DNA from 2 places in the Leisingera sp. ANG-S5 genome. Region 2 is predicted to be linked to the other one. Evidence: riboswitches for the same ligand, from Rfam matches in the RefSeq annotation. Region 2 holds a riboswitch; the other holds the start of a gene.
What was found. A riboswitch is a leader RNA that binds a small molecule or an ion and turns the genes downstream of it on or off. The one in region 2 is predicted to bind cobalamin.
Positions count from the first base shown of each region.

Region 1: another riboswitch for cobalamin. It lies ahead of RA25_RS14065 (DUF1636 family protein); the one in region 2 lies ahead of RA25_RS12185 (ABC transporter substrate-binding protein).

Region 1 covers NZ_JWLH01000009.1:46,003-49,491, reverse strand. The annotation lists gene glpD (glycerol-3-phosphate dehydrogenase) at 1-262, shown strand, start outside; gene cobO (cob(I)yrinic acid a,c-diamide adenosyltransferase) at 349-984, opposite strand; cobalamin riboswitch at 1,036-1,245, shown strand; gene RA25_RS14065 (DUF1636 family protein) at 1,343-1,753, shown strand; gene cobW (cobalamin biosynthesis protein CobW) at 1,756-2,790, shown strand; gene cobN (cobaltochelatase subunit CobN) at 2,934-3,489, shown strand, end outside.
Region 2 covers NZ_JWLH01000007.1:41,032-44,520, reverse strand. The annotation lists partial or broken gene istB (IS21-like element helper ATPase IstB) at 1-425, shown strand, start outside; gene RA25_RS22715 (hypothetical protein) at 543-944, shown strand; cobalamin riboswitch at 1,264-1,474, shown strand; gene RA25_RS12185 (ABC transporter substrate-binding protein) at 1,740-3,299, shown strand; gene RA25_RS12180 (ATP-binding cassette domain-containing protein) at 3,313-3,489, shown strand, end outside.

The sequences.
Region 1 (3,489 bases), on a different contig from region 2:
TTGGACCCGCCGCCTGATCCGCGCCTATGGCACCGAGGCCTGGGCGGTTCTGGGCGAGGCCAAATCCGCGGCTGATATGGGGCAGGACTTCGGGGCGACGATCACCGCGCGGGAACTGGACTGGGCAATTGCCCGCGAATGGGTACGGACCGGAGACGACTACCTTTGGCGGCGCACCAAGCTGGGACTGCGGCTGGATGAAGCCCAGCGCGCCGCGGTGGATGCCTATATTCAAGGCAAGGCACAAACGCTCGCAGCATAACGCGAAGGGCAGCGCCCGTCCCGTCCCACTGGGGCGGGACGGGCGCTGCCCGGCCTTCGGCCAGGCGAAAGACCTTTGTGAGCTTCTTAAAACTCCACGCCCTTTTGCGCTTTCACGCCGGCGCGGAACGGGTGTTTGATCTGGCCCATCTCGGTCACCAGATCGGCGATCTCGATCAGCTCCTCCTTGGCGTTCCTGCCGGTCAGCACCACATGGGTCATCGGCGGCTTCTGCTCCACCAGGAACTCCAGCACCTCCTCCAGATCCAGATACTCATAACGCAGCGCGATGTTGATCTCGTCCAGCAGCACCATGGTATTGCGCTCGTCCAGGATCATCTCCTTGGCCTTCTCCCAGCCCTTCTGGGCGGCGGCGATGTCGCGCGCCTTGTCCTGGGTTTCCCAAGTGAACCCCTCGCCCATCGCATAGAACTGGCACAGATCGCTGAAGTTCTCCTCGATCAGGGTGCGCTCGCCGGTCTGCCAGGCGCCCTTGATGAACTGCACCACCGCAGATGGCATCCCATGGGCGATACAGCGCATGATCATGCCGAAGCCGGACGAGGACTTGCCCTTGCCCGGACCGGTGTGAACGATGATCAGGCCCTTCTCGCCCTCCTTGGTCTTCATCATCCGGTCGCGCGCGGCCTTCTTCTTGGCCATCTTTGAGGCGTGACGGGCGGCTTCTTCTTCTGAAATGCCGGTTTCGGACTTTTCGCTCATGGGGGCTCTCCAGCTGTTTGACCCCATGTCTTGACAAAGAAGCCCGCCATAGCGCAAGGGGGTTCAGCTGGTTCCTGTGAAAACAGGCGAAGAGGGAATGTGAAGGCCTTGCCAAGGCTCAAGCACAGCCGCCCCCGCGACCGTGACCGGATGAGGCCGCCATGCCACTGGGAATACGTCCCGGGAAGGCAGGATGGCCGGCAAGGCCTGAGCGCCTTGGCATCCGCAAGCCGGGAGACCTGCCAGCTAGAGAGAGATCAACGGGCAGACGGGGTGTTCTGCGACCGGGTGAGGGACTGGCACGACACAGTTCCTTTCTGGCCATCCCGCACGCCCTGCCGCGACAGGAGACGCGCTGATGGCTGACGATATGGCAGGCAAGACTGCCAGCACCCAGGGACCGGTCACGCTGACCGTTTGCCTCACCTGCCGCCGCGAGGGCGCCGACCCGGAGGCCGCCCGCCCCGGCGCCATCCTGCACGCAGCCCTGGAAGAAGCCGGAATGCCCGAAGGCGTTCGCCTGCGCGGCGTCGAATGCCTGTCCTCCTGCAAGCGCGGCTGCGCCGTGGCCTTGGTCGGCGGCGAAGAACGCTGGACCTATGTCTACGGCGACCTCGACCCGGACCAGCACGTCCCCGAAATTCTGGAAGGCGCCGCAGCCTATGCCGCCACCGCCGACGGTGTTGTGCCGTGGCGCGAGCGCCCGCAGACCTTCCGCAAGCAATCCGTTGCCCGCATCCCGCCGGCCAAGTTCTTCTCCGAGGAGTAAACATGAGCGACCTCAACAAGATCCCCGTCACCGTCATCACCGGCTTCCTCGGTGCGGGCAAGACCACCCTGATCCGCCACCTGATGCAGAACCCGCAGGGCAAGCGCCTGGCGGTTGTGGTCAATGAATTCGGCACCGCCGGTGTGGACGGCGACATCCTGAAATCCTGCGCCGATGAAAATTGCCCGGCGGAGAACATCATGGAGCTGGCCAACGGCTGCATCTGCTGCACCGTGGCGGATGACTTCATCCCCACCATCGAACAACTGATGGACCTGCCGGAAAAGCCCGATCACATCGTGATCGAGACCTCCGGTCTGGCGCTGCCCAAGCCGCTGCTCAAGGCCTTCGACTGGCCCGCCATCCGCTCCCGTATCACCGTGGACGGCGTGATTGCGCTGGCCGATGCCGAGGCCGTCGCCAAGGGCCAGTTCGCCCCCGATCTGGACGCGGTTGCCGCCCAGCGCGAAGCAGATGAGAGCCTGGACCACGAAACCCCGCTGTCGGAAGTCTTCGAAGACCAGGTCTCCTGCGCCGACATCGTGCTGCTGTCCAAGGCCGACCTGGCCGGCGACGCAGGCGTCGAGAAGGCCCGCGCGGTGATCGAGGCAGAAGCGCCGCGCAAGCTGCCGATCCTGCCGATGAGCGAAGGCGTCATCGACCCGCGCATCATCCTGGGCCTGAACGCCGCTGCCGAAGACGATCTGGAGGCCCGCCCCAGCCACCACGACGGCCACCACGACCACGAGCATGACGATTTTGAAAGCATCGTTGTCGAAATGGGCGAAGTCTCCGACCCGGAAGCGCTGCAGAATGCTATCGTGAAACTCGCCCGCGAGCGCAATATCCTGCGCGTCAAAGGCTATGTCGCGGTGGAGGGAAAACCGATGCGGATGCTGGTTCAGGCCGTGGGCGAGCGCCTGCGCGCCCAGTATGATCAGCCCTGGGGTGCGCAGCCGCGCAAGACCGCCCTGGTGGTCATCGCCGAGCATGACGACATCGACGAACAGGCCATCCGCGCCGAGCTGGGGGCCTGAAGCTGATGCCCCAAGGCGAAACTTCAAACGTTTCGCCCGGCGGTAACGCCGGGCAGCGCCCGACCTCCCACACGGGAGGGCGCTTCGCTTCCTCCCGAGGCCGGGCACTGCCCTCTGCTCTTCTTTCCGAAAGGGCCTGACCCATGCACGTCGTCTTCCGCGAAAGCCACGGCCTTGACGAGACCGACACCCCGCAAGACCTCGGGCAGACGCCCGCGGACCTTGTGGTGCTGTCCTTCTCCGACAGCGACCTCGGCGCCTTTGCGGCGGGCTGGCACCGCGCGGACGGCAAACTGCCCAGCTTGCGCCTCGCCAACCTGGTGGCGCTCAAGCACCCGTTGTCGGTCGACGTCTACGCGGAACAGACGCTGGAAGGCGCCAAGGGCGTCCTCGTCCGCCTGATTGGCGGCGAAAGCTACTGGTCCTACGGTCTCGCCACCCTGCAGGACCTTGCCCGGCGCAAGGGCTTCGCGCTGGCAATCCTGCCAGCAGACGGCCGCGAGGATGCGCGGCTGGATGAGCTGTCCACCCTGCCAGTCTCCACCCTGCGCCGCCTGCAATCCCTGTGCGACGCCGGCGGCGCCGTCGCTGCTCAGGCGGCGCTTGCACAGCTTTCGCTGGCGGCCGGTCTCTACGCAGGCCCGGTTCTGGGCCTCAAGACCACACCCGAACACGGCTTCTACGACCCAGCTAAAGGCG
Region 2 (3,489 bases):
TGCTGATCGGCGGCACAGGGACCGGTAAATCCCACCTAGCCGTCAGCATCGCTCGGGCGTGCATCCGCCGCGGCAGACGGGGGCGCTTCTTCAACGTTGTGGACCTGGTGAACAAACTCGATGCGGAAGCCCGCGCCGACCGACAGGGGCGCACGGCAGATCTGCTGTGCCGTCTCGACTTCCTGATCCTCGACGAGCTTGGCTATCTCCCCTTCGCACAAACCGGTGGTCAGCTATTGTTCCATCTCATCAGCCGCCTCTACGAGCGCACATCGATCATCGTGACGACCAACCTCGACTTCAGCGAATGGCCCTCGGTCTTCGGCGACGCCAAGATGACTACCGCGCTGCTCGACCGCCTTACCCACCATTGCGACATCGTCGAAACGGGCAACGAGAGCTGGCTCTTCAAAACCCGAGAATAGTCGCGCCGACGCTGGCACGATACGGCTTCGCTTGGTGGAGGCTACACCGCATCGGGCCAGCTAACCGCACGTCAAACAGGGGGTCAATTTTGGATGCCTATAGGGGGTCAAAGTTCCATGCCGATTGACACCACTGGCGGAACAGGAGGCGCGAGCGGGGATGTTGGAGACACGAAAAAGGAAAGGTTCTGTCGCAAATGGCAAAACTATGTGTCGCCCGACAGTTTGTGTCAAACGTCAGGCAAAGCTGACCCGATGCTGACTGTTTTTAAGGAAAAATTGCCTGCACCTGCCAGGCATTTCCACCCCAATTGTCAAGCATTTCTGACCCAAGACAGGCCGGTTTTCGCTGCAAACGCAGCCAAGGCGCCATCCTGTGTCCTCTTTACGCAGGCAGCTGACGTCGCAGCTTCATGCAGTGGACGGCAGGTTCGAGCCCAACTTGTACCTTGGATTTCTTCGCTGCGCGTGCTCGCCGCAACAAAATCGTCGCAACTGCATCATTTTGGGCGCCGCTGAGCGGCGTAAAAAACAGCCGTTCAAGCATGCTGCAGAGAGATCTGTCACCCGAATCCACAGGTCGCCGGACGGAGCTGACTTCCGCCCCAATTGCAGCTAGGGGTGCCCCGAGTGTCGGCTTCGCGCAGGGAAGCCAACTTTATAGAGGCACTGCCTGACAGGCCGGTTCATTACAACACAGGCTACTGAGGCAATTTGGCTGAACCATTAGCTGCAAAGGTCATTTCCATTGAAACTGACCCTCTTGAAACTTGCAGCTTTTGGCCCACCTCGAGCCCTTACCTATTGGTTCGGGGCAATTGACAATTCTGTCAGCGTTCGCCTACCTGCTTTCGATGGTTCCTCAAGGCAAAATGCTGAGAGGATGAAAAGGGAACACGGTGAGGTGTAGCCAACAGGCGCTAAATCCGTGACTGCCCCCGCAACTGTAAGCGGATAGCGACGCCAAGCACCCACTGGCCGTATGGCTGGGAAGGATGGCGCAGCCAAGACCCGCAAGTCAGGAGACCTGCCATCGCGATTTCAACCACACCGGGACGGGGCGTCCTGGAAGGAGGCCTCATGGCACGCATCCTGCGTATCTCGGAAACTTGCTCCCACTGTTTGGGCTTGCTTGGACGTAGCCGCAGGTGCGGTTGCCGTCCCTGACATCATCTTGTCCATGCAGGTTCCGCAGCTGCCTGCCTAACACCTGAGCTGACGCAGCTGTCCACTGAATCAGTGCTTGTTATATTATCACATAACTTGTACACCTCACCCCAAAATTCCCTTGTCAGAAACCTAAGGACCAAGGACATGCCGAATTATTCACGCGCTTTCTGGACCAAAACCCTCGCCGCAACCTGCCTCGCCGCTGCGGCGCTTTTGAGCCCTGCAGCCGCAGAAACCAAATTGGAAATGGTGATTGCCGCGCCGTTTGGCCCCAAAAGCAGCATTCCTGATCCCCGTGCCCGCCAGAATGGCTGGCTCAGCAACCGGGCAGGCGTGTCGGAAACGCTGATTGGTATCGGCTATGACATGACCCTTCAGCCGCGCCTTGCCACCGGTTTTGAAAACCTGTCTGAACGGGAATGGAAAATCACCCTGCGCGAGGGTGTAAAATTCCATGATGGCTCTGCGGTCACCGCCCAGGCTGTCAAAGAGTCGTTTGAAAAGCTGAGCGAAGAGGGCCACCCCGGGAATAACCCGCGCCTGGTCAAGCTTCTGAACATCGAATCCATCGAGCTGGTTGACGATAAAACGCTGGTCTTCCGCACCAGTGCACCGAACTCAGCTTTCCTGTGGTCGCTGACCGAACCGTCGGCGGCTGTCATGAAAGACGGCACCGATGCAATGCCGCTGGTGGGCACTGGTCCGTTTGTCTTTGAAAATGCGGAAACGGACAAAACTTATGTGACCACTGGGTTTGCCGATTACTGGGGCGGCGCGCCGAAACTTGACCGTCTGGTGATCGACGCGATCAGCGACCCTTCGGTTGCGGCACTGGCACTGCAGGCGGGTGATGTTGATCTGGTCACCAACTACCCGGAACCGGATTTCGCCAAGCTGCTTGAAGAAGGCAAAGGCCAGCTGTTCTCGGAGGCAACCGCGCGACTGTTCTTCTTGCAGCCACGGGTGAATGACGGTCCACTGTCCAACCAGACGGTTCTGAATGCCGTTTCGCTGGGCCTGGACCGTGACACCATCGTTGCGGCGACCCTGGCAGGTGTCGGTGGGCAGTCGGCCAATGGCATCTTCCCAGCCAGCATGAAATCCTGGGTAAACGGCGATATCAGCCTGTCCTATGACCCGGCCAAAGCGCAGGCCATGCTGGATGAGGCGGGAATTACCGACAGTGACGGCAATGGCATCCGGGAGCTGAACGGCGAAGACATCGTGCTGAAGATCCGTAGCTACGAAGGCCGGGCTGCGCTGCGGCCGACACTGGAAATCTCGCAGATCATGCTGCAGCAGATCGGTCTGGGCGCGGAAATCGCAATGGGTGAATTCGGCGCAAACAACGAGGCACTTAAAGCTGGCGAAATCGACCTGCACCTACAGGCCTGGGGCACCGCCCCGCAAGGCGATCCGGATTACTTCCCCAGCACATTGGTGGCGACGGATGGCAGCTATAATGTTTCCGGCTACTCCAACCCTGAGCTGGACGCACTGCTTAAAAAGGGCCGTAGCCTGTTTTCAAGCGAAGAGCGCAAACCGGTCTATGCCGAGGTTCAAGCCATTATCAACCGTGACCTTCCGGTGATCCCGCTGTTCCACAAGACACAGGTTTCGGTCGGCAATGGCAAGGTTGAGGGCTACCGCATCCACCCGGCAGAAACCTATCTGGCGAGCCCGGAGCTGGCGATTGCCGAGTAAACAGGCACCTTTGATGAAAATCGAGGCCCTGTCCGCCGAAATTGGCGGGCAGGGTATTCTGCATGATGTCAGTCTTGAGATGGCGCCGACAGAATGGCTGGCGGTTGTGGGCGGCTCCGGTGCGGGCAAATCTACTCTTTTGCGGGCCGTGATGGGCCTGACCCGCCCTGCGCGTCCGACCAGCGGGCAC